Regions from separate parts of the Streptomyces sp. NPDC029044 genome, predicted to be linked through region 2. Evidence: riboswitches for the same ligand, from Rfam matches in the RefSeq annotation. Region 2 holds a riboswitch; each other region holds the start of a gene.

What was found. Region 2 has a riboswitch for cyclic di-AMP ahead of AB0E85_RS10790 (peptidoglycan DD-metalloendopeptidase family protein). Riboswitches for the same ligand answer to the same signal wherever they lie in the genome.
Positions count from the first base shown of each region.
Region 1: linked by a shared signal. The riboswitch ahead of AB0E85_RS11770 (transglycosylase SLT domain-containing protein) and the one ahead of AB0E85_RS10790 (peptidoglycan DD-metalloendopeptidase family protein) in region 2 are both predicted to bind cyclic di-AMP.
Region 3: linked by a shared signal. The riboswitch ahead of AB0E85_RS16080 (M23 family metallopeptidase) and the one ahead of AB0E85_RS10790 (peptidoglycan DD-metalloendopeptidase family protein) in region 2 are both predicted to bind cyclic di-AMP.

Region 1 covers NZ_JBEZWN010000010.1:46,178-53,788, reverse strand. Annotated here, with positions in the region: gene AB0E85_RS11785 (glycosyltransferase) at 1-1,315, opposite strand, end outside; gene AB0E85_RS11780 (GNAT family N-acetyltransferase) at 1,336-2,400, opposite strand; gene AB0E85_RS11775 (HAD family hydrolase) at 2,593-3,441, shown strand; gene AB0E85_RS11770 (transglycosylase SLT domain-containing protein) at 3,405-4,184, opposite strand; cyclic di-AMP (ydaO/yuaA leader) riboswitch at 4,190-4,365, opposite strand; gene AB0E85_RS11765 (polyprenyl synthetase family protein) at 4,868-5,878, shown strand; gene AB0E85_RS11760 (DUF2092 domain-containing protein) at 6,111-7,358, shown strand; gene AB0E85_RS11755 (ABC transporter ATP-binding protein) at 7,400-7,611, shown strand, end outside.
Region 2 covers NZ_JBEZWN010000009.1:22,040-29,650, reverse strand. Annotated here, with positions in the region: gene AB0E85_RS10795 (alpha-galactosidase) at 1-1,437, shown strand, start outside; cyclic di-AMP (ydaO/yuaA leader) riboswitch at 1,748-1,910, shown strand; gene AB0E85_RS10790 (peptidoglycan DD-metalloendopeptidase family protein) at 1,915-2,844, shown strand; gene AB0E85_RS10785 (DUF6250 domain-containing protein) at 3,038-3,754, shown strand; gene AB0E85_RS10780 (SGNH/GDSL hydrolase family protein) at 3,900-4,685, shown strand; gene AB0E85_RS10775 (TetR/AcrR family transcriptional regulator) at 4,879-5,538, opposite strand; gene AB0E85_RS10770 (Glu/Leu/Phe/Val dehydrogenase dimerization domain-containing protein) at 5,636-6,814, opposite strand; gene AB0E85_RS10765 (MBL fold metallo-hydrolase) at 6,943-7,611, shown strand, end outside.
Region 3 covers NZ_JBEZWN010000016.1:41,619-49,229, forward strand. Annotated here, with positions in the region: gene AB0E85_RS16065 (DNA topoisomerase IV subunit A) at 1-2,226, opposite strand, end outside; gene AB0E85_RS16070 (pitrilysin family protein) at 2,608-3,951, shown strand; gene AB0E85_RS16075 (pitrilysin family protein) at 3,948-5,336, shown strand; cyclic di-AMP (ydaO/yuaA leader) riboswitch at 5,527-5,691, shown strand; gene AB0E85_RS16080 (M23 family metallopeptidase) at 5,704-6,492, shown strand; gene AB0E85_RS16085 (GntR family transcriptional regulator) at 6,681-7,376, shown strand; gene AB0E85_RS16090 (HPr family phosphocarrier protein) at 7,545-7,611, opposite strand, start outside.

The DNA.
Region 1 (7,611 bases), on a different contig from region 2:
TCACCCCATGAGCGGTCTTCGCCCGCTGAGCCGTCTTCTCCCGCACCGCCGCACGCAGCGCGTACCGCGCCCGTACATACCCGACAGGCCCGTAGACCATCCCCCTGCGCTGCAACCGCGACAGTCGCCGCGGCCACGGGTGGGTCCGCACGTTGTGATCGCCGGGCGTGCCCGTGCCGTCCGCCGGCTCCGTCTCGCGTACCGCCGTCAGCGTGCGGGCGTGGGCGAGGCCGCGGGGCAGCCTCGCGAGGAACGCCGGCAGCAGCGCGGGCCGGTTCACGAGCACCGCGGTGAGGTACGCCGTGAGCCCGGCGCCGTAGCCGTACGCCTGGGTCTCCAGGTCCCGCCAGGTCTCCCGGTGGTGGTGCCAGACCAGGGCGTACGGCGTGTAGCGCAGCCGGTGGCCCTGGGCCAGGACGCGCACGAAGCCGTAGAGGTCGTCGCCGCCCCGGGCGGCCGTCCCGGCGCCGGTGGCCGGGTCGAAACCGCCGACGGAACGCAGCACCGCCGTCCGGAACGCCATGTTCGCGCCCGAACCGAACCGCCCGGCCGTGAACGGGAACAGCGGCTCGTCGCCCGGCGGGCACGCGGGGTCGTACGTCCTTGGAGTGAAGCCCTTCGCGAAACCGCCGTGGCTCTCCAGCAGGACCTGCGCCGGGGTGGTCAGCCGCGCGGGCAGGATCAGCCCGGTGCAGCAGCCGAGCCCGGCGTCGGCGGCGAAGGGCGCGCTCAGCTCGGTCAGCCAGCGCGGGTCGGCGACCACGTCGTCGTCGGTGAAGGCGACCACCTCACCGCGCACGGCGTCCAGCCCGGCGTTGTGCGCGCCCGCGAGCCCCGGAACAGGCTCACGGACGTACCGCACGCGCTCGGCGTACTTCCGCTCGATCAGCTCCCGCGTCTCACTCGTGACGGGCGCGTTGTCGACGACGACGATCTCGAACCGCGGATGGTCCTGCGCCAGCAGCGAGTCCAGCGCCCGGGCCAGCTGCCCGGCGCGCTCCCGGGTGGCGACGACGACACTCGTGAACGGCGGCTCCCCGGGTGCGCCGAAGACGGCCGGCCCGCACTCCACCCGCGCCCGCTCCGCCAGCACGGCCCTGGCATCCGCCCCCTCAGGAACCCGCCCCAGCAGGGTGCCCACGGGCCGGCCACCCCGCTTGACCAGCACGAACACCTCGCCGTGCGTCACGGGCGGGCTCCCCGGGCCGGGTCTGAGCACCGCCTCGTCACCATCGAGGTCCAGCTCGGCGACCTGCACCGCCCCGATGTCAAGGAACCGCCGGATCTCTTCCTGCGCACGCGCCGAACCGGCCATGCGCCCACCCCCCTCGTGTGTCAGGTACGGCGCAGCCGAGCCGCGCCCTTCAGCGTCCGCGCGGCCAGCGACGCGAGCCGCGGCCTGCTGCGGACGAAGCTGTGCGCGCGGCGCGTGGGCTCGCGGCTCAGCCAGTGCAGTGCCGCGCCGGCCCCCGGCCGGGTCACCGCACCCTCGTACACGGGCAGTTCGCCCGTCCTCAGCGCGTTCTTGTACTCGGCCGCGCCCCGCCCCAGGTCGAGCATGCCGATGCCGTCGGCGGCCGCCGCCTCGGCCATGCGCAGGTGCAGCACGAGACCCGGCGAGAACTTCGCGAACTCCGGGTCGTAGGCCGGGAACCAGCAGGCCAGCACCGAGGACGAACGCAGCCCGAAGTGCGCGGCGACGGGCCGCTCACCGGCGTAGAGCACCGACAGCGTGCCGCTGCACTCCGGCGCGCGAGTCCGGGCCAGCTGCCCGACGAGCCGGGTGATCCACTCCTGGGCGAACCGGTCCCGGCGGCCGGTCCTGCGGTACTGGGCGGACTTCCACTCCATGAGCGTGCGCAGCGCGGCCGGTTCGCGCTCGTCGAAGACGAACCGCAGCTCGCCGCCCTGCCGGCCGAGCCTGCGCTCCTTGGCCAGGGTGGTCTTCAGGAACTTCGGCGACTGCGAGCGCAGCACCGACTCGTACGTCTCGTAGCCCTTCTCCACGTCGATGACGTAGGTGGCGTGCTCCTCGGCCGCGTACCGGACGAACAGTCGCTGCTCGGCCTCCAGATTGTCGAAGGCGAAGCTCGACACCGAGCAGGCCCTCAGCAGCCGGCCGGTCTCCAGGTCCAGGCCCGGCCGCAGGATCGCGCCCTGCGCGTCCGAGACACCGAGCCCGATCGCCCGGCCCTGCCCCAACGGGCCGCGCTCATAAGGCAGGAACCCGGCCGCTTCCGGCCCCTCGTACACCACGGCCACCCGGGCCCCCGGCCTGACCCGGCCGACGGCTTCGGTGAACTCCGGCTCCATGAAGGGGTTGCGCGGTGCCTCGGAAGCCGCGCGCAGCGCACGCCAGCGTTCCCTCTCCCCTTCGCCGAGCTCCCCGGGCACGGCCACGCGAATGCGCCCACTGCTCAACCCGACCCCCCGATCAAGTCCCCCCTGGACACTTGGAAGGTACCGCTCGATGCGGCCTCACGGGTAGGTAGCGGAGCATGTTGTTGCCAACCGGTGCAGAGGCCTTCAACCGGGCAATCGGCGTCCGTCGTACGATGAAACGAAGGGGCGCGCTGTCCGTATTCTCTGATCATGGCCGCACCCATCGCATATTCACTCATCGCCACCGACCTGGACGGGACGCTGCTGCGCGGCGACGACACCCTGTCCGACCGGTCCCTCGCCGCGCTCGCGCGGGTGGCGGACGCCGGTGCCCAGCACCTCGTGGTGACGGGCCGGCCGGCGCCCAGAGTGCGGCCGCTCCTGGACGACCTCGGTGCCACGGGGCTCGCGGTGTGCGGGCAGGGCGCGCAGGTGTACGACGCGGGCACGGACCGGCTGCTGTGGTCCATCACCCTGGACCGGGAACTGGCCGAGACCGCCCTGGGCAAGATCGAGGCCGAGGTGGGGCAGGTGTACGCGGCGGTCGACCAGGACGGGGTCGACGGGCTCACGCTGATCGAGCCGGGCTATCTGATGCCGCACCCGACCCTGCCCGCCGTGCGGGTCGAGAGGCGCGACGAGCTGTGGGGCGAGCCCATCAGCAAGGTGCTGCTCCGCCATCCCCATCTGTCGGACGACGAACTGGCGGCGACGGCCCGCTCGGTGGTCGGCTCACTGGCGACGGTGACGATGTCGGGGCCCGGCACGGTCGAACTCCAGCCGTGCGGGATCACCAAGGCGACGGGCCTGGCGCTGGCCGCCGAGCATCTGGGACTGCGCCCGGCGGACACCATCGCCTTCGGTGACATGCCCAACGACATCCCGATGTTCGACTGGGCCGCTCACGGGGTGGCGATGGCCAACGCCCATCCCGAACTCAAGGCCGTGGCCGACGAGGTCACCCTGTCGAACGAGGACGACGGCATCGCCGTCGTCCTCGAACGACTGCTGGGCGAGCCGGCTCAGTACGGGCCGTTGACGTTGTCGATCGAACCGTAGCGGTCGGCCGCGTAGTTGCAGGCCGCGGTGATGTTGGCGACCGGGTCGTACGGGTCCCACGACGTGCCGTCGACGTGGTAGGCCTGGAAGGTCGGGTCGATGGTCTGGAGCAGACCCTTCGACGGGGTGCCCTTGGCGGCGTTGGAGTCCCAGTTGTTGATCGCCAGGGGGTTGCCGGACGACTCGCGCATGACGTTGCGGTAGATGCCGTCGTAGGACCCGGGGATCCCCTTCTGAGCCATGATGTCCAGCGCCTCGCGGATCCACCCGTCGAGGTTGTTCGCGTAGGTCTTCGCGGACGCCTGGGTGGCCTGGGCGACACCGCCGGCGGGCTTCGCGGCCGGCTTGGCGGGGGCGGACGACTTGGTCGCCGTCTTCTTCGCGGCGCTCGTCTTGGTGGTCTTCACCGTCAGCTTCAGACCCGGGTGGATCAGCTTCGGGTCGTCACCGACGGCGGCGCGGTTGTCCTTGTAGAGCTGCTTCCAGCCGCCCGAGACGTCGTACTTGTCCGCGATGCGGGCCAGCGAGTCGCCCTTGACCACGGTGTACGTGAGGGACTTGGCGGGCTGGGCCGCCTGCGGCACGGACTGTGCGGCGGCGGGTGCGCTCTGGGGCTCGGCGGCGCTCGCGTACGTGGCACCGAGGAGCGGCAGGGTGAGTGCTGCTCCGCCGGTACCGGCGGCGATGAAGCCTCGGGTCAGCGGGTTGGTTCTGGGGCGACGGTGCTTGCCTCGTCCGGCCATGGCGATATTCCTCTCCGGCGCCTGCGAGGTGAGCTGTCGGGTTCGGGCCGGGAGGTGCCCGGCCGCGTACGGCGCTGTGTGCCGTGCGCGGCTTCACCCCGAGCCGTGCCGCTGTGCGGACCGGCGACTTACCTGGGTCCCCCGCTCCTGCCCTGCGTGAGTGAGTCGGTTCCTGTGGGGAGTCCGGGCGGCGGCAGGATTGGGCGTCCGCCGGACAGGCCGGGAACGTATGCGAGAGCACATGTCGGGAACAAGCACCTCAGTCACATATCGCGCGGTTGACCTTGGTCGGAGGTGTTTGGGCCGCTTGATCCTTTGCGGAAGCCAAGGCTCAACTGGCTCTGCGGGAAAGGCGGTACGGGTCGATGCCGAGGTGGGGCGGAAAGGGGGAACAAGTGATTCAACTCACTGATCACGAGGCTGTGGGGCAATTCCCGCCAAGGGGAATTCGCCTACTCATCACGGCAAATCGTGCATAGTTCGCTACCTATGGGTAAGTCGATTTATATCTGTTCTTATAGGTTGATCGAAAACATAACGGTCGTGATCGGATACCGCCCGGCCTGTAACCCTGGGTGCTGGCGGTGATCGAAACGTGACCGGATACGCTGGCCGGAGTGAGGGCAGCGACCTATCGACAATCCGCGTAATCACCGGCAGACACAGCAGACAGGAGACCCCTCGTGACCGACGTCGGGCCGTTCGGGCTGAGCGTGCGGGACCAGGCTCTGGAAGCCGATGTCCAGGCCGGACTGGCGGCTGTCGAGGAAGGCTTGCTCGAGGCCACCAAGAGTGAGGTGCCCTTCATCACGGAGGCCGCCCAGCACCTGGTGCGGGCCGGGGGCAAGCGGTTCCGCCCGCTGCTGGTGATGCTCTCCGCCCAGTTCGGCGACCGGTACGCGCCCGGGATCGTGCCGTCGGCCGTCGTCGTGGAGCTGACCCACCTCGCCACGCTGTACCACGACGACGTGATGGACGAGGCCTCCGTGCGCCGCGGCGTCGCGAGCGCGAACACCCGCTGGGGCAACTCCGTCGCGGTGCTCACCGGCGACTTCCTCTTCGCCCGCGCCTCGCACATCCTGGCCGACCTCGGCCCCGAGGCCGTGCGGGTGCAGGCCGAGGCGTTCGAGCGCCTGGTGACCGGCCAGATCCTGGAGACGGCAGGACCGCAGGACGGCCGGGACCCCGTCGAGCACTACCTGGACGTGCTGGGTGGCAAGACCGGCTCGCTGGTCGCGGTGTCGTGCCGGTTCGGCGCGATGATGTCCGGCGCCGACGACACGGTCGTGGACGTCCTGACCCAGTACGGCGAACGGCTCGGCGTGGCCTTCCAGCTCGCCGACGACGTCCTGGACATCGCCTCCGACTCCCACGAGTCCGGCAAGACCCCCGGCACCGACCTGCGCGAGGGCATCCCCACGCTGCCGGTGCTGCGGCTGCGCGAGCGGGCGGCCCGGCTCGGGCTCGCCGAGGACATCGCCCTGTGCGAGCTGCTCGACTCCGACCTCACCGACGACGCCCGGCACGCCGAGGCCCTGCGTCTGCTGCGGGCCCACCCGGCGCTGGAGCAGGCCCGGCGGGACACCGTCCGCTACGCCCAGGACGCCCGTTCGGCGCTCGCGCCCCTGCCGGAGTGCACCGCGAAGACGGCGCTCCTGGAGCTGTGCGACGCGGTGGTGCACCGGGCCGGCTAGTCCGCCTCCCCCGCCCGACCCCTACGGGTAGGGGGAGAAGCCGCCCTTCCGTGTCATACCCCAGCAGTACACGGAGTTGAGTCCGGGGTCTGACGTATCTCCCTGGCCGATTTGGTCAGATGGTCACCACGGAAGAACACCACTCCTCACCTGTTCGGGTGAGAATGGCGGCTCAGGGACGAGTGCGTGGACGACACGGACAGCCGCCGCCGACCACGGAGGTAGGGCACACATGGCACCGTACGCATCCGACGACAGCACGACCGCCGGAGAGGTCGACGAGCAGCGCTCCGGGCGGCGCAAAGCCGCGCGGTACATCGTCCCGGTCACGGTGGTGGGGGTGGCCGCCGCGACGATCGGGCTGGTGCCCGCGCTCGCCGACTCCGGGGACCCCGACCTCCCGAAGATCACCGCACAGCAACTCATCGAGAAGATCGCGAAGTCGGACGTCCAGCAGCTGTCCGGCACGGTGAAGATCAGCACGGACCTCGGCCTGCCGGACCTCGGCGGCCTGGAGTCGGGCCTGCTGTCCGGCGCCGCGGGCAAGGGCGGGGGCGAGGACGGCTCCTCCGCCGACCCGACGGCCAAGCTCACCGAACTGGCCTCCGGCACGCACACCCTGCGCGTCGCCGTCGACGGCCCGGACAAGCAGAAGCTGTCGCTGCTGGAGAACGCCGCCGAGTACAGCGTCATCCACAACGGCAAGGACGTCTGGGGCTACGACAGCAAGTCCAACGAGGTCTACCACGGCACCTCCGACAGCCCCGAGCGCGGCAAGGACCAGCAGCCGCCGGCCACGCCCGGGGACTTCGCCGAGGAGGCCCTGAAGGCGGTCGACGACACCACGTCCGTGACCGTGGACGGCACCGCCCAGGTCGCCGGCCGGGACGCCTACAAGCTGGTCGTGAAGCCGAAGCAGTCCGGCTCGACGGTCGGTGCGATCACCGTCGCCGTGGACGCGAAGACCGGCCTGCCGCTGAAGTTCACCCTGACCCCGGCGAGCGGCGGCGCGGCCGTCGTCGACGCGGGCTTCACGAAGGTGAGCTTCGCCGAGCCGGCCGCCTCCACCTTCGACTTCACCCCGCCCAAGGGCGCGAAGGTCACCGAGGAGAAGGACGCCGGCAAGGGCTCGGGCGAGACTCCGCGCACGGCCCCCGGCAAGCCCTTCGCGCTCGGTGAGGCGCCCGGCCACCAGGCCGGAAAGGGCCCCGGTGGCCACGACGGCATGAAGACCATCGGCGAGGGCTGGACCGCCATCGCCACCTTCGACACGGGCGGCGAGGGCGTGCCCTCGGGCAAGGCCGGCGGCGAGTTCGGCGGCTTCATCGACTCCCTCGGCGACAAGGTCCACGGCACGTTCGGCTCGGGCACGGTCTTCTCCACCCGCCTGGTCAACGCCCTCGTCACCGACGACGGCAAGGTCTACGCGGGCCTGGTCACCAAGGACGCGCTCGTGAAGGCGGCCGACGCCGGCAAGTAAGTCCCGTAGCCGCACGGGACGTCGAGAGAACGAGGAAGCCGATGGGCGAGGTGTCCGCCGGGGAACCGGAGCAGCGTGGGACGCGGGCCGCGACCGGGGAACCGGAGCAGCGTGGGACGCGGGCCGCGACCGGAGAACCGGTCATCGCCACCCGCGCGCTCACCAAGCGCTACCGCGGCGGACAGCTCGCCGTCGACGGTCTCGACCTGACCGTCCCGGCGGGCAGCGTCTTCGGCTTCCTGGGCCCCAACGG
Region 2 (7,611 bases):
GAGGTCTACGGCTGCGCCCTGGGCTGGTCCGGGTCCTGGCGCATCGCCGTGGCCCAGCTCCCGGACGCGCGCGTGCAGATCACCGGCGGCGCCGGCCACGACGACTCGGGCCTGCTGACGCTGGGCACGGGGGAGTCGTACACGACCCCGGTCTTCGCCGGGCTCTGGAGCGACGGCGGATTCGGCGGGGCGAGCCGCGCCTGGCACGCCTACCAGCGGGCGCATGTGATCCCGGACGCGGGCCGGGACCGGCCGGTGCTGTTCAACTCCTGGGAGGCCACCGAGTTCGACATCTCCGAGGAGCAGCAGCGGGCGCTCGCCGAGCGGGCCGCCGCGATGGGCGTCGAGCTGTTCGTCGTCGACGACGGCTGGTTCGGGGCCCGCACCAGCGACCGGGCCGGCCTCGGCGACTGGACCCCGAACCCCGACCGCTTCCCGGGCGGGCTGAAGCCGCTCGCCGACCACGTGCACGGACTCGGCATGCAGTTCGGGATCTGGGTCGAGCCCGAGATGGTCAACCCGGACAGCGACCTGTACCGCGCGCACCCCGACTGGGTGCAGTACCAAACGGGACGAAAGCGGACGGAGTTTCGCAATCAGCTCGTGCTCAACCTCGCCCGCGAGGACGTGAGGGAGTACCTCTGGGAGCAGCTCCACGAGCTTCTCTCCAGCGCTCCCGTCGACTACGTGAAGTGGGACTTCAACCGCTGCTTCACCGACGCCGGCTGGCCGGACGACCCCTACCCGCAGCGGCTGTGGGTCGACCACGTGCGCGGCCTGTACGCCCTGCTGGACCGGCTGCGGGCCGCCCATCCCGGCGTGGCCTTCGAGTCCTGCTCGGGCGGCGGCGGGCGGATCGACCTCGGAGTGCTGAGCCGTACGGACCAGGTGTGGACCTCCGACAACACCGACCCTCTCGACCGGCTCGCCATCCAGCACGGCTTCAGCCAGATCCACCCGGCCAGGGTCATGGCCGCCTGGGTCACCGACAGCCCGAACGTCATGCTCAACCAGCGGGCCAGCTCCCTGCGGTTCCGGTTCGTCAGCGCCATGGCCGGGGTGCTGGGAGTCGGCGGCGACCTCACGCGGTGGACGCGGGAGGAACTCGCCGAGGCCCGGGAGTGGGTGGAGCTCTACAAGGAGATCCGGCCCGTGGTGCAACGCGGCGACCAGTACCGGCTGCGTCCCCCGCAGGGCGGACCGAGTGCCGTGCAGTACGTCCTCGGCGACGAGACCGTCGTCCTCGCCTGGCTCCAGGCGCAGCGCTACGGCGAGCCCGTACCGGCCCTCCGGCTGCGGGCCCTCGATCCGGCCGCATCGTACGAATGCCTTGAAACGGGCGAAATTTACCGTGGGGCCGTGCTGCTCCATCACGGGCTGCGGGTCGGCCTGCGGGGGGATCTGGATGCCACGGTCGTCCGCCTTAAGAGGAAGTAGTCCTTTCTGTCCGAATAAGGCGCTTAAACCGCTTAGGGATAACGTGCCCCGACTGTAAAGGAGATGAGGTCGGGGTGCGTGACCATCGTCATATTCGTGACGATCCGTTGTCGCCATGTGCACGTAATTCTCGTGTGGTTCAAGGCTGTTGCGGAAAGCGGGAGATCGGTAATCCACGCTCGGTGACCGCGGATGTGGCGACGCGTCAAGGAAAACACCGTCACGGGCAACCGCAAGCTTGTCCGTTTGCGTCCTGGTCGCTTACGTTCCACACCAATCCGGACGGACGCCTAATCCTGCCGCCGACCGGAGCCCGCACACACTGACCCGACGTACGGCAGGAGCGGGGGACCCACAGGTAAGACGCCTGTTCCGGTTCCCGGAACGGCTTGGGGTTAAGCCGCGCCCCCGGCGCGGCCGGGCATCTCCAGCCCGCACCCGACAGCTCACCTCGCAGGCGACGGAGAGGAATTCGCCATGCCCGCGAAGGGTAAGCACCGCCGTCCCAAGACCCAGCGTTTCACCCGCTCCATCGCCGTCGCCGGAACCGGCGGAGCCGCTCTCGCGCTGCCGCTCATGGGGACCGCCGGCGCCCACGCCGCCACCCCGCAGTCGGCTCCGGAAAAGGCCGTCCAGTCCGCTCCGGCCGCCGAGAAGAAGGCCGCCGAAAAGGCCAATGGCCCCCGCACGTACACCGTGAAGGCCGGCGACTACCTCGCGAAGATCGCCGACGACCAGGACGTCAGCGGCGGCTGGAAGAGGCTCTACGCCGACAACCGCGACGCCGTCGGCTCCGACCCGTCGCTGATCCACCCGGGCCTGAAGCTGTCGATCGGCAAGAAGGCGGCGAGCGAGCCGAAGTCCTCGGCGCCGTCGGCGCCGAAGGCCTCCGCCCCGAAGCCCTCGGCCGCGAAGCCGTCCGCCGCCGAGTCGGCCCCGAAGGCGGAGAGCGCCGCGAAGCCGGCCGCCGCCAAGCCCGCCGCCGAGAGCAACGCGAGCGGCTACACCCTCCCGGTGGCCGGTGCCACCGTCGGCACCCCGTACCGCATGTCCGGCAGCATGTGGTCCAGCGGCTACCACACCGGTGTCGACTTCGTCGTCCCGACCGGCACCTCCCTCAAGGCGGTCGGCGCCGGCACCGTCGTCTCCGCCGGCTGGGGCGGCGCGTACGGAAACCAGGTCGTCATCAAGCTGAACGACGGCCACTACGCCCAGTACGCCCACCTGTCCCAGCTCTCCGTCTCGGCCGGCCAGACCGTGACCGCCGGGCAGCAGGTCGGCCTGTCGGGCGCGACCGGCAACGTGACCGGACCGCACCTGCACTTCGAGATCCGCACCACGCCGGACTACGGCTCGGACGTGGACCCGGTCGCCTTCCTGCGCTCGCACGGCGTCTCCGTCGGCTGACCCACCGCACGACCACCTGCCTGACACGCGGCCGAAGGCCGGACCCCGATCCCCGGGTCCGGCCTTCGGTGTGTGCGCATGCCGTCAGCCGCGTCAAGGGATCGACAGGCGGCGGCAGTTGGGACAGAGTGATCCCGTCCGGAGTGCAAGCGCTTTCAGAGCCTTCCCGGCGGATCCCGAGGAGCTGTGTCCCGTGCCGACCACCCGCAGAGCGTTCGGAGCCCTGGCCGCCGGAACCGCCCTGGCGGCCCTCGTTCCCACGGCCACCGCGCACGCCGCGCCCCGTCACCGCCGTCTCGTCGCGCGCGACGACTTCTGTCACGGTCTCGGGCAGTGGGCGACCGAACTCCAGGACGGCGGCACCGTCACCGCCTCCCGCGGCATCCTGGAGATCGACGTGCCGGGCGGCGCGACCGTGTGGTTCAGGCGGCGGCTCGAAGGGCCGTACGTCCTCGAATACACCGCGACCGCCGTCTGTGAGGGCGGGGTCAACGACCGGGTCTCGGACCTCAACAACTTCTGGAACGCGACCGACGTACGCTCCCCGGACGACCTCTTCGCGACTCCGCGCGGCGGCGCCCTCGACGAGTACGACCACCTCACGACGTACTACGCGGGATACGGAGCCAACTACAACACCACGACCCGGCTCCGCCGTTACGTCGGCGAGCCCGGCGTCCGCCCCTTGGTCTTCGACTACACCGAGCCGCTGCTGGTGCCCAACGAGCCGAACCGGGTCCGGATCGTCTCCGACGGCTCGACGGTCCGGTGGTGGAACAACGGGCGGCTCGTCTTCGACCACACCGACCCGCAGCCCTACACGGGCGGCCACTTCGCCTTCCGGACCGTCTGGAGCCATTTCCGGATCAGTCGATTCCGGGTCTGGCGGCTCACCCCGGAACACCCCTGACAAGCGGCGTATTCCGGAGTTGGCGAACACTTTAGGAGTGGGCTATCTCACCGCCCGTCAACCCTTTCCTACGGTCGCGTAGGTCACATTCGAAGGTGAATCATGAGCTGCTGTGGCAGACGATTCGAAGAGTGACAGCAAAGCAGTGATCGGGTCGTACGTGGCGGTGGGGGACAGCTTCACCGAGGGCGTCGGCGATCCCGGGCCCGACGGGTCGTTCGTCGGCTGGGCCGACCGGTTCGCCGTCCTGCTCGCCGACCGCAGGCCCGAGGGCGACTTCCGGTACACCAATCTCGCCGTACGCGGAAAACTCCTCGACCAGATCGTGGCGGACCAGGTTCCGCGGGCCGTCGACATGGCCCCGGACCTCGTCTCGTTCTGCGCCGGGGGCAACGACATCATCCGGCCGGGCACCGACCCCGACGAGGTGGCCGAACGCTTCGAGCGGGCCCTGGCCCGCCTCACCGCCGTGTCCGGCACGGTCATGGTGACGACCGGGTTCGACACCCGTGGCGTGCCCGTGCTCAAGCACCTGCGCGGCAAGATCGCCACGTACAACGGACACGTCCGTGCCATCGCCGACCGGTACGGCTGCCCGGTGCTCGACCTGTGGTCCCTGCGCAGCGTGCGGGACCGCCGGGCCTGGGACGCCGACCGGCTGCACCTGTCGCCCGAGGGACACACGCGGGTGGCGCTCCGAGCCGGCCAGGTGCTCGGCCTCGACGTCCCGGCCGACCCCGAGCAGGAGTGGCCCGCGCTGCCCCCGCGCGGCGCTCTCGACATGCGGCGGGACAACGTCGCCTGGGCGCGCGAGTTCCTGGTCCCGTGGATCGGGCGCCGACTGCGCGGGGAGTCGTCGGGCGACCATGTGACGGCCAAGGGGGCGCTGTCGCCGGACGACATCAGGATGCGGATCGCGTCGGTGGCGTGACAACGGCTCCTGCGTAGCGGCTTCTGCGTAGCGGCTCCTGCGTCTGCGGGCCGCGCCGGCCGGAAACCGGCGCGGCCCGCAGACGTCGCAGCCGTGGGCCGGAGCCCCTTGGTGGCGCTGGTGTGCTGGTCGGGGTCTTCTTGGTGGCGCTGGCGTGCCGGTCGGGGTCTTCTTGGTGGCGCAGGCTCGCCGGTCAGGGGCCCCTCGGTGGCCGTGCCGTGCCGGTCGGGGCCGTGTCCAGGGCGCCGGGCCGCGCTTCCTCCGTCAGGCCCAACTCGCGGGCCAGCGCCTCCTCCACCCACTCCTGCGCCCGCGCTCGCGGCACCGCGCCGGCGTAGGACGTCAGCTGGACGGCGAGGCCGTCGAGGAGGGCGGTGAGCCGCAGGGCCGTGCCGGCCGGGTCCGGGCAGCGGAACTCGCCGGCCGCCACGCCCTCCGCGATGACCTCGGCGAGGGCCGCCTTCCATTGCCGGTCGAGGTCCTGGGCGACCTCCCGCAGCGCGGGATCACGCAGCGCCGCCGCCCAGCCCTCGATCCACAGCCGCCAGCCCTTGGCCTGCCCGGTCGGGGCGTACCACCGCACGGCCGACCGCAGCCGGCGCAGCGCCGGTGAGCGGCGGCCGAGCAGCTTGCGCAGATGTGCCAAATCGCCCTCCGCCGCGTGCCGGAAGGCGGCGGCGACCAGTTGCTCCTTCGAAGAGAAGTGGTAGAGGACCAAGGCGTTGCTCACGCCGAGCGCCGAGGCCACGTCGGCGATCCTGACCGCCGCCACACCCCTTGCCTCGATCTGCTCGATGGCGGCCCGCAGCAGATCCCCGCGCCGCTGGGCCACACTCAACCGGACTCTCGTCACGCCGTCACCCTACCCACGCGCGTGCGGCCCCTCGACGGAGCGTTTCGGCCTGTCCGGGCGGGGCCCGCGACGATTGCCGTCGAGGAGGGCGGGTGCCTCACCGGAACCAGCCGAACCGCTCGGCGATCACCGGCAGCCGGTCCGCCGCGATCGCGTGGGCGGCGGCGCGCGCTGTCGACCCGTCGGCCTGCGCGCGGTCCAGCATCCGCTCGACCAGGGCCCGCATCGAGCGGCGGGTGTGGGTGAACGCCTCCCCGGCGTCGGCGCCGACGTCCCCGAACAGCGTCCACCACCACCAGGCGTTCGTCCCCGAGTTGACCACGACGTCCGGCAGCACGGTCACGCCGCGCGCGGCCAGCAGCACCTCCGCCTCCGGCCGTACGGGCATGTTGGCCGCCTCCACCACCCAGCGGGCGGTGATCCGCTCCTGGTTCGCCGTGTCGATCGCGTACGACACCGCCGCCGGCACCAGCACCTCCGCATCCGCCGACAGCCAGGCGTCGCCGGGCAGTTCGCGGTCGCCGGGGCGCAGAGCGGAACGGTCCACCGTGCCGTGGGCGTCCCGGGCGGCGAGCAGCGACTCGACGTCGAGGCCCGTTTCGTTGGCGATCGTGCCCTTGAGGTCGGCCACGGCCACGACCGTGAGCCCCGCACGCCTCAGGAAGCGGGCGGTGGCCCCGCCCATGGTGCCCAGACCCTGGAGCGCGACGCGCGTCCCCGCGTACGGCACACCGTCCCGGTCGAGAGCGGCCAGGGTCGCCTCGGCCACTCCGCAGCCGCCGACCAGCTCGTCCAGGCCGATGCCGTCGACCTCGACCGCGAACGCGTCCCGCAGGCGCCGCCGGGCCTCGGCCTCGTCGTCCAGCAGCGGATACACGGCCTGGATCGAGGAGACGAGACCCGCCTCGGCGGCGGCCCGGTCGACCAGATCCTGGGTGAGTCCCAGGTCCTCGCCCGTCGTCCAGCAGCTCTCTATGTACGGCCGCATCGCCCGCAGGTAGCGCACCAGCAGCGGGTACGCCTCGGGAGCCCGGGGGTCGCAGTCGATGCCGCCCTTGGCGCCGCCGAGCGGGACGTAGCGGCTCGCCGGGTCGTAGTGCAGGGCCTCCTTCACGGTCATGCCGCGGGCCAGGCCGGTGACCTCGTCCAGGGTGCAGCCCGCGCGCATCCGCAGGCCGCCACTGGCGACCCCGCGCACCAGCCGGTCGACGACCAGGAAGCCCTGCCGTCCCGTGAGGTGATCGGTCCAGGTCAGGGACAGCAGGGGGGTGGCCATACGGGCTCCTTCGCCGCCGGGATACTGAATCACCGGTCAGTATCCACTCCCGTGAGGCCCCTGTGACCCGGTGGTGTCGGAGGGGCCGACCATAATGGAAAGCCTGACCGACTCCACCTGGAGGTACCGTGGCCGGTTTCCGTACCCTGAGCTCCGGGCTCCGTGCGCTTCGGCCCGGGGCGTTCGGCGCGGATCCGAGCGGTGAGCGCATGGCGCGCATCCGCAGATCGCCCCATTTCAAGGACGGGGTCTTCCAGAACCCCGGCGGCCCCGCCCGGACCCGGCCCTCGGGCTCGACCCTGGATTTCGCGAAGGTCTTCTTCGACAAGGACACCCGGCCCCGCCGCGCCCCGAAGGGCACCGTCCCGGTGCACTCCACCACCCTCGCCGACATCGCCAGGCCCCCGGCCACCGGTCTGCGGCTGACCTGGATGGGGCACTCCAGCGTCCTCGCGGAGATCGACGGCCGGCGCGTCCTGTTCGACCCGGTGTGGGGGGAGCGCTGCTCCCCCTTCTCCTTCGCCGGGCCCAAGCGGCTGCATCCCGTGCCCCTGCCGCTGGCCGCGCTCGGCCCGGTCGACGTCGTGGTCATCTCGCACGACCACTACGACCATCTGGACATGCCCACCATCAAGGCGCTCGCGGGCACCGACACGCTGTTCGCCGTGCCCCTCGGCGTCGGCGCGCACCTGGAGCACTGGGGCGTGTCCGCCGGCCGGCTGCGCGAGCTGGACTGGCACGAGACCACCGAGATCGGCGGGATCGGCCTCACCGCCACCCCGGCCCGGCACTTCTGC
Region 3 (7,611 bases), on a different contig from region 2:
CAGCTTGGCCGTCGTCTGGACGGAGTCGTCCAGCGTGCCCCGCGAGCCCGCGACGGTGAAGACCACGGCGTCCACCGCCGGGTCCACCGCGGTGAAGGAGATGACCTTCGCTCCCTCGGCGAGCTTGATGCCCGCCACGCCCCCGGCCGGGCGGCCCTGCGCGCGGACCTGGGACGCCTGGAAGCGCAGCAGCTGCGCGTCGTCGGTGACGAAGACCAGGTCCTCCTCGCCGGTGCGCAGCTCGACCGCGCCGACGATCCGGTCACCCTCCTTGAGGGTGATCACCTCCAGCTCGTCCTTGTTGGCCGGATAGTCCGGCACCACGCGCTTGACGACGCCCTGTGCCGTGCCGAGGGCCAGGCCCGGCGACGACTCGTCGAGCGTGGTCAGGCAGACCACCGTCTCGTCGTCCTCCAGGGAGACGAACTCCGCCAGCGGCGCGCCCCCCGCGAGGTTCGGGACCGTCAGCGACTCCGGCAGCTGGGGCAGGTCGATCACGTTCAGCCGCAGCAGCCTGCCCGCCGAGGTGACCACGCCCACCTCACCGCGGGCGGTGGCCGGCACCGCCGAGACGATCACGTCGTGCTTCACGCGCTGGGCACCGGCGTCCTCGGCGAACGGCTCGCCGTTCGCCGTACGGGCCAGCAGGCCCGTCGAGGACAGCAGCACCCGGCACGGGTCGTCGGCGACCTGGAGCGGCACCGCGGAGACCGGGGCACCGCCCGACTCCAGCAGGACCGTACGCCGGTCGGTGCCGAACTTCTTGGCGACCGTGGCCAGTTCGGAGGAGACCAGTTTGCGCAGCTCCGCGTCCGAGTCGAGGATCCGGGTCAGCTCCTCGATCTCCGCGTTGAGCCGGTCCTTCTCGGACTCCAGCTCGATGCGGTCGAACTTGGTCAGACGGCGCAGCGGCGTGTCGAGGATGTACTGCGTCTGCACCTCGCTCAGCGAGAACTGCTCCATCAGGCGCTGCTTGGCCTGCGCGGAGTTCTCGCTGGAGCGGATCAGGCGGATGACCTCGTCGATGTCCAGCAGGGCCGTCAGCAGGCCCTCGACGAGGTGCAGCCGGTCGCGCTTCTTGCCGCGGCGGAACTCCGAGCGTCGCCGGACGACGTTGAAGCGGTGGTCGAGGTAGACCTCGAGGAGCTCCTTGAGACCCAGGGTGAGCGGCTGGCCGTCGACCAGGGCCACGTTGTTGATGCCGAAGGACTCCTCCATCGGCGTCAGCTTGTAGAGCTGCTCCAGGACCGCCTCCGGCACGAAGCCGTTCTTGATCTCGATGACCAGGCGCAGCCCGTGCTCGCGGTCGGTCAGGTCCTTGACGTCGGCGATGCCCTGGAGCTTCTTCGAACCGACCAGGTCCTTGATCTTGGCGATGACCTTCTCGGGGCCGACCGTGAAGGGCAGCTCCGTGACCACGAGGCCCTTGCGTCGGGTCGTCACGGGCTCCACCGACACCGTCGCCCGGATCTTGAACGTGCCGCGGCCGGACTCGTAGGCGTCCCGGATGCCCGACAGGCCGACGATGCGCCCGCCGGTGGGCAGGTCGGGGCCCGGAACGTGCTTCATCAGGGCGTCGAGATCGGCGTTCGGGTGCCTGATCAGGTGGCGGGCGGCGGCGATGACCTCGCGCAGGTTGTGCGGCGCCATGTTCGTCGCCATGCCGACCGCGATGCCCGAGGCGCCGTTGACCAGGAGGTTCGGGAAGGCGGCGGGCAGGGCCACCGGTTCCTGCTCCTGGCCGTCGTAGTTGGGGTTGAAGTCGACGGTGTCCTCGTCGATCGACTCTGTCATCAGGCTCGTCGCCTCGGCCATCCGGCACTCGGTGTACCGCATGGCCGCCGGCGGGTCGTCGTTGCCCAGCGAGCCGAAGTTGCCGTGGCCGTCGACCAGCGGGACTCGCATCGAGAAGGGCTGGGCCATGCGCACGAGGGCGTCGTAGATCGACGCGTCGCCGTGCGGGTGCAGCTTGCCCATCACCTCGCCCACGACACGGGCGCACTTGACGTACCCGCGCTCGGGGCGCAGGCCCATCTCGCTCATCTGGTACACGATGCGGCGGTGCACGGGCTTGAGTCCGTCGCGCGCGTCCGGCAGAGCGCGGGAGTAGATGACCGAGTACGCGTACTCGAGGAAGGAGCCCTGCATCTCGTCGACGACGTCGATGTCGAGGATCCGCTCCTCGTACGAGTCGTCGGGCGGCGTCTTCGTGCTGCGGCGGGCCATCGCTGCCGGCTCCTCCTGTTACTGGTCGCTCGCCTACGGGGCTTTCCTGCCGGTGAGGAGACGCCGACCGTGCCCGGCCCTTCGGGCCCTGCGCGCGCTCGCCCACTCGTCACCGGCCGCCCCTGCGGCTCGCTCATGCTGCTGCGATCCGGATCTGACGCCGACCATTGTGGACCGCCGCACTGACAAGCGGGACCAGGACCCGGTCTCCGGCGCCCGCCGGGCCGTCCGGAGCCCGGCGGGAACGGTCGCCCGTGCTCGCTCTCGGCGTACGCCGCCCGGGAACTCCACCAGGGCTTCGCACGCTTGCATACAGTGGCAGGACCGGCAGGAATCGGCGGTTGTGAAGACCGCTCCGCGATCGAAGGGACGTACATGCCCATGGGTCACACGGCCACAGCGCAGGCAGGCTCCGGGGGCCTGACAGCGACCGAGCACCGCCTGGCCAACGGCCTGCGCGTGGTGCTCTCCGAGGACCACCTGACCCCGGTCGCGGCGGTGTGCCTCTGGTACGACGTCGGCTCGCGCCACGAAGTCAAGGGGCGCACCGGTCTGGCTCACCTTTTCGAGCACCTGATGTTCCAGGGTTCCGCCCAGGTCAAGGGCAACGGCCACTTCGAGCTCGTCCAGGGCGCGGGCGGCTCGCTGAACGGCACGACCAGCTTCGAGCGGACCAACTACTTCGAGACCATGCCCGCCCACGAGCTGGAGCTCGCCCTCTGGCTGGAGGCCGACCGCATGGGCTCGCTGCTGACCGCCCTCGACGACGAGTCGATGGAGAACCAGCGGGACGTCGTCAAGAACGAGCGCCGCCAGCGCTACGACAACGTCCCGTACGGCACCGCCTTCGAGAAGCTGACCGCGCTCGCCTACCCGGAGGGCCACCCCTACCACCACACCCCGATCGGCTCCATGGCCGACCTGGACGCGGCGACCCTGGAGGACGCGCGCGCGTTCTTCCGCACCTACTACGCGCCGAACAACGCCGTGCTCTCCGTGGTCGGCGACATCGACCCGGAGCAGACCCTCGCCTGGGTCGAGAAGTACTTCGGCTCCATCCCCGGCCACGACGGCAAGCCCGCCCCGCGCGACGGCTCGCTGCCGGAGACCATCGGCGGGCAGCTGCGCGAGGTCGTCGAGGAGGAGGTCCCGGCGCGCGCCCTGATGGCCGCCTACCGGCTGCCGCACGACGGCACGCGCGCGTGCGACGCGGCCGACCTGGCCCTCACCGTCCTCGGCGGCGGCGAGTCCTCCCGCCTCTACAACCGGCTGGTGCGGCGCGACCGTACGGCCGTGGCGGCCGGCTTCGGCCTGCTGCGGCTCGCCGGTGCGCCCTCCCTGGGCTGGCTGGACGTGAAGACATCCGGTGACGTGGAGGTCCCGGTCATCGAGACCGCCATCGACGAAGAGCTCGCCCGGTTCGCCGAGGAGGGCCCCACGGCCGAGGAGATGGAGCGCGCCCAGGCCCAGCTGGAGCGCGAATGGCTGGACCGGCTCGGCACGGTCGCCGGCCGCGCCGACGAACTGTGCCGGTACGCCGTGCTGTTCGGCGACCCGCAGCTCGCCCTGACCGCCGTCCAGCGTGTGCTGGAGATCACGGCGCAGGAGGTCCAGGAGGTCGCCAAGGCCCGCCTGCGGCCCGACAACCGCGCGGTGCTCGTCTACGAGCCGACCGCCCCCGAAGCCCCCGCCGACCAGGACGAGAACGAGGAGGCGGCCCGGTGACCGAGCTCGCCACGATGGACTTCCACCCCCGGCCGCAGTCGGGCGACGCCAAGCCCTGGGCCTTCCCCGCCCCCGAGCGCGGCACGCTCGACAACGGCCTGACGGTGCTGCGCTGCCACCGCCCCGGCCAGCAGGTCGTCGCCGTGGAGGTGCTGCTCGACGCCCCCCTGGACGCCGAACCCGCCGGCCTGGACGGTGTGGCCACGATCATGGCCCGGGCCTTCTCCGAGGGCACCGACAAGCACTCCGCCGAGGAGTTCGCCGCCGAGCTGGAACGCGCGGGCGCCACCCTCGACGCGCACGCCGACCACCCCGGCGTCCGGCTCAGCCTGGAGGTGCCGGCCTCCCGGCTCGCCAAGGGGCTGAACCTGATCGCCGACGCGCTGAGGGCGCCCGCGTTCGCCGACAGCGAGGTCGAGCGGCTGGTCACCAACCGCCTCGACGAGATCCCGCACGAACTGGCCAACCCCTCCCGCCGCGCCGCCAAGGAGCTCTCCAAGGAGCTGTTCCCCTCGGACGCGCGCATGTCGCGGCCCCGGCAGGGCACCGAGGAGACGGTCGCCGCGATCGACTCCGCGGCCGTCCGCGGCTTCTACGAGAAGCACGTCCGCCCCGCCACGGCCACCGCCGTGGTCGTCGGCGACCTCACCGGCATCGACCTCGACGCCCTGCTCGGGGACACCCTGGGGGCCTGGACGGGCTCCTCGGCCGAGCCGCGCCCGGTGTCGCCGGTGACCGCCGACGACACCGGCCGGGTCGTCATCGTGGACCGCCCCGGCGCCGTCCAGACGCAGTTGCTGATCGGCCGGGTCGGCCCGGACCGGCACGACCGCGTGTGGCCCGCGCAGGTGCTCGGCACGTACTGCCTCGGCGGCACCCTCACCTCACGCCTGGACCGCGTCCTGCGTGAGGAGAAGGGCTACACCTACGGCGTACGGGCGTTCGGCCAGGTCCTCAGGTCCGCCCCGGACGGCACGGGCGCCGCGATGCTCGCCATCAGCGGCTCCGTCGACACGCCCAACACCGGCCCCGCCCTGGAGGACCTCTGGACGGTGCTGCGCGCCCTCGCTGCCGGAGGGCTGACCGACGCCGAGCGGGACGTCGCCGTGCAGAACCTGGTGGGTGTGGCTCCGCTGAAGTACGAGACGGCCGCGGCGGTCGCGAGCACGCTGGCCGACCAGGTCGAGCAGCACCTGCCCGACGACTACCAGGCCGCGCTGTACCGCCGGCTCGCCGCGACCGGAACGGTGGAGGCCACCGCGGCGGCCGTGAGCGCCTTCCCGGTGGACCGCCTGGTGACCGTCCTCGTCGGCGACGCGGCGCAGATCAAGGCGCCTGTCGAGGCCCTGGGCATCGGCGAAGTCACCGTGGTCGCGGCCGAGTAGCGGCACGCGCGCAGGGGCCCTGGTTGTCTTTCGAGGCACCAGGGCTCCTTTATGCCCGAATTGGTACGGAGGTTGCCTGTCTGCCCTGTGGGATGCGCTACAAACACCGGGATTCGTTTGGGAATTGAAAGTGGCGCCGCTTAGCGTCGTCCGGGCTGTTCGTCAGGCAGTGCGCCGCACCCGCGGCACCGGACAGTCATCGCCGAGTCCCCGTACGGCGCGAGCCAGGGGAGCCGGGGACCCACCGCAGTCCCTGGGGTGAATCGGGCGCCCGCGCGAGTCGCGAGGGAGTCCGTAGGAGACCTTCCTGCTCCGAACCCGTCAGCTAACCCGGTAGGCGAGAGGGAAGGAAAGGACCAGCCACTACATGGCGTTCACTCGCGCCACCGGGAAGCACCGTCGTCCCAGCAGGATCCAGCGCGGCACCGCCCGGGCGGCGGGCGTCGCGGCCCTCGCCACCACCGGCGTGATCGGCACCGTGGCGGCCCCTGCGGCCTTCGCCGCCGAGCCCAGCCCCGAGCAGACCGGCCTCACCCCGGTCGTCACCATGGGCGACACCGTGGCCCAGCAGATCGACGCCCAGGCGATCGCGCAGCAGCAGGCCGCCGACGAGGCCGCCGCCAAGCAGAAGGCCGAGGAGGCCGCGCGCAAGCGGGCCGCCGAGCTGGCCGAGAGGGCCAAGGAAGCCGCCGAGAAGGCCCGCGAGGCCAAGGAGCGCGCCGCCCGCGAGGCCGAGCGCAAGCGCCTCAACGCCTACGTGGCCCCGATCTCCGGCTCGTACGTCTCCACCAGCTACAAGGCCAGCAGCGGCCTGTGGTCCTCCGGCAGCCACACCGGTGTCGACTTCCACGCCGCCAGCGGCACCTCCGTCCACGCGGTCGGCGCGGGCACCGTCGTCGAGGCCGGCTGGGGCGGCTCGTACGGCAACCAGGTCGTGATCAAGATGAACGACGGGACGTACACCCAGTACGGCCACCTGTCCTCGACCGGCGTCTCGGTGGGCCAGCGGGTCACCCCCGGCCAGCAGATCGGCCTGTCCGGCGCGACCGGCAACGTCACCGGCCCGCACCTGCACTTCGAGGCCCGTACGAGCCAGGAGTACGGCTCGGACATCGACCCGGTCGCCTACCTCCGCTCGCACGGCGTGAACGTCTGACCGGAACCTCCGCGCTGTTCCCGAAGCCCCGGCTCCCCGAGCCGGGGCTTTCGGCGTTTACAGCGGCGGCTTGTCCAAAAAATATCCCTGGATTCCCGATGGCCGTCGGAAATTCCGGCTCATTGCAATAGAGTCACGGAACGGACGCCACTCGCTGGCGTTTCACGGGGATTAAGGGGAGGTCGGTCATGCGTATTCCCGCGCACTCGGTGTGCACGGCCATCCGGGACGACATCGTCGCGGGCGTCCACGCACGCGGCAGCCGGCTCACCGAGGAACTCCTCGCGCGCCGCTACGGCGTCTCGCGGGTACCCGTCCGGGAGGCGCTGCGCACCCTGGAGGCCGAGGGCTTCGTGGTGACCCGGCGGCACGCGGGCGCGTGCGTGGCCGAACCCACCGAGCAGGAGGCGGGCGACCTGCTGGAGATGCGCATGCTCCTGGAGCCGCTCGGTGCGGCCCGCGCGGCCCAGCGCCGCACCGAGGCGCATCTGAAAGTCCTGCGCGGCTTGGTCCGGCTGGGCCAGGAGCGGGCCCGCCGCGGCAACAGCGACGACCTGCGCTCCCTCGGCGGCTGGTTCCACGAAACGCTCGCCCAGGCCTCCGGCAGCCCCGCACTGACCTCGATGCTCACCCAGCTCCGCCACAAGATCGCGTGGATGTACGCCGTGGACGCGCCGGCCAGCCCGGTGGAGTCCTGGACGGAGCACGGCGCGATCGTGGACGCGGTGGCGCGCGGGGACGGCGAGCGCGCGCGGGCGGTCACGGCGCTGCACGCCGAGCGCGCGACGGGCGCGCACCGCCTGCGCTTCGGCTCCGGCAGGGAGTCCGCCGACCGTGTGAGGAACTCGCAACATCCCGTAAACACGGCGAGCCTGCGGCATTAACACGGCGGCCGTATACAAAGAGCAGCCAATTCATGAAGGCCTATTTTCCGTGCCCGGAAACGGGGAATTCCAGAATGTCCCGCTCCTTGTCCGCCGGGAATGGCGAAGGGCCCGCCCCGGTGAATCAGGGCGGGCCCTTCGCTGTGCGCCGGAACGGCGCACGGGACATCAGACGGTCTCGGGCAGTTCCTCGAGACCCTCGGAGACCAGCTTGGCCAGCCGGTCCAGGGCGGCG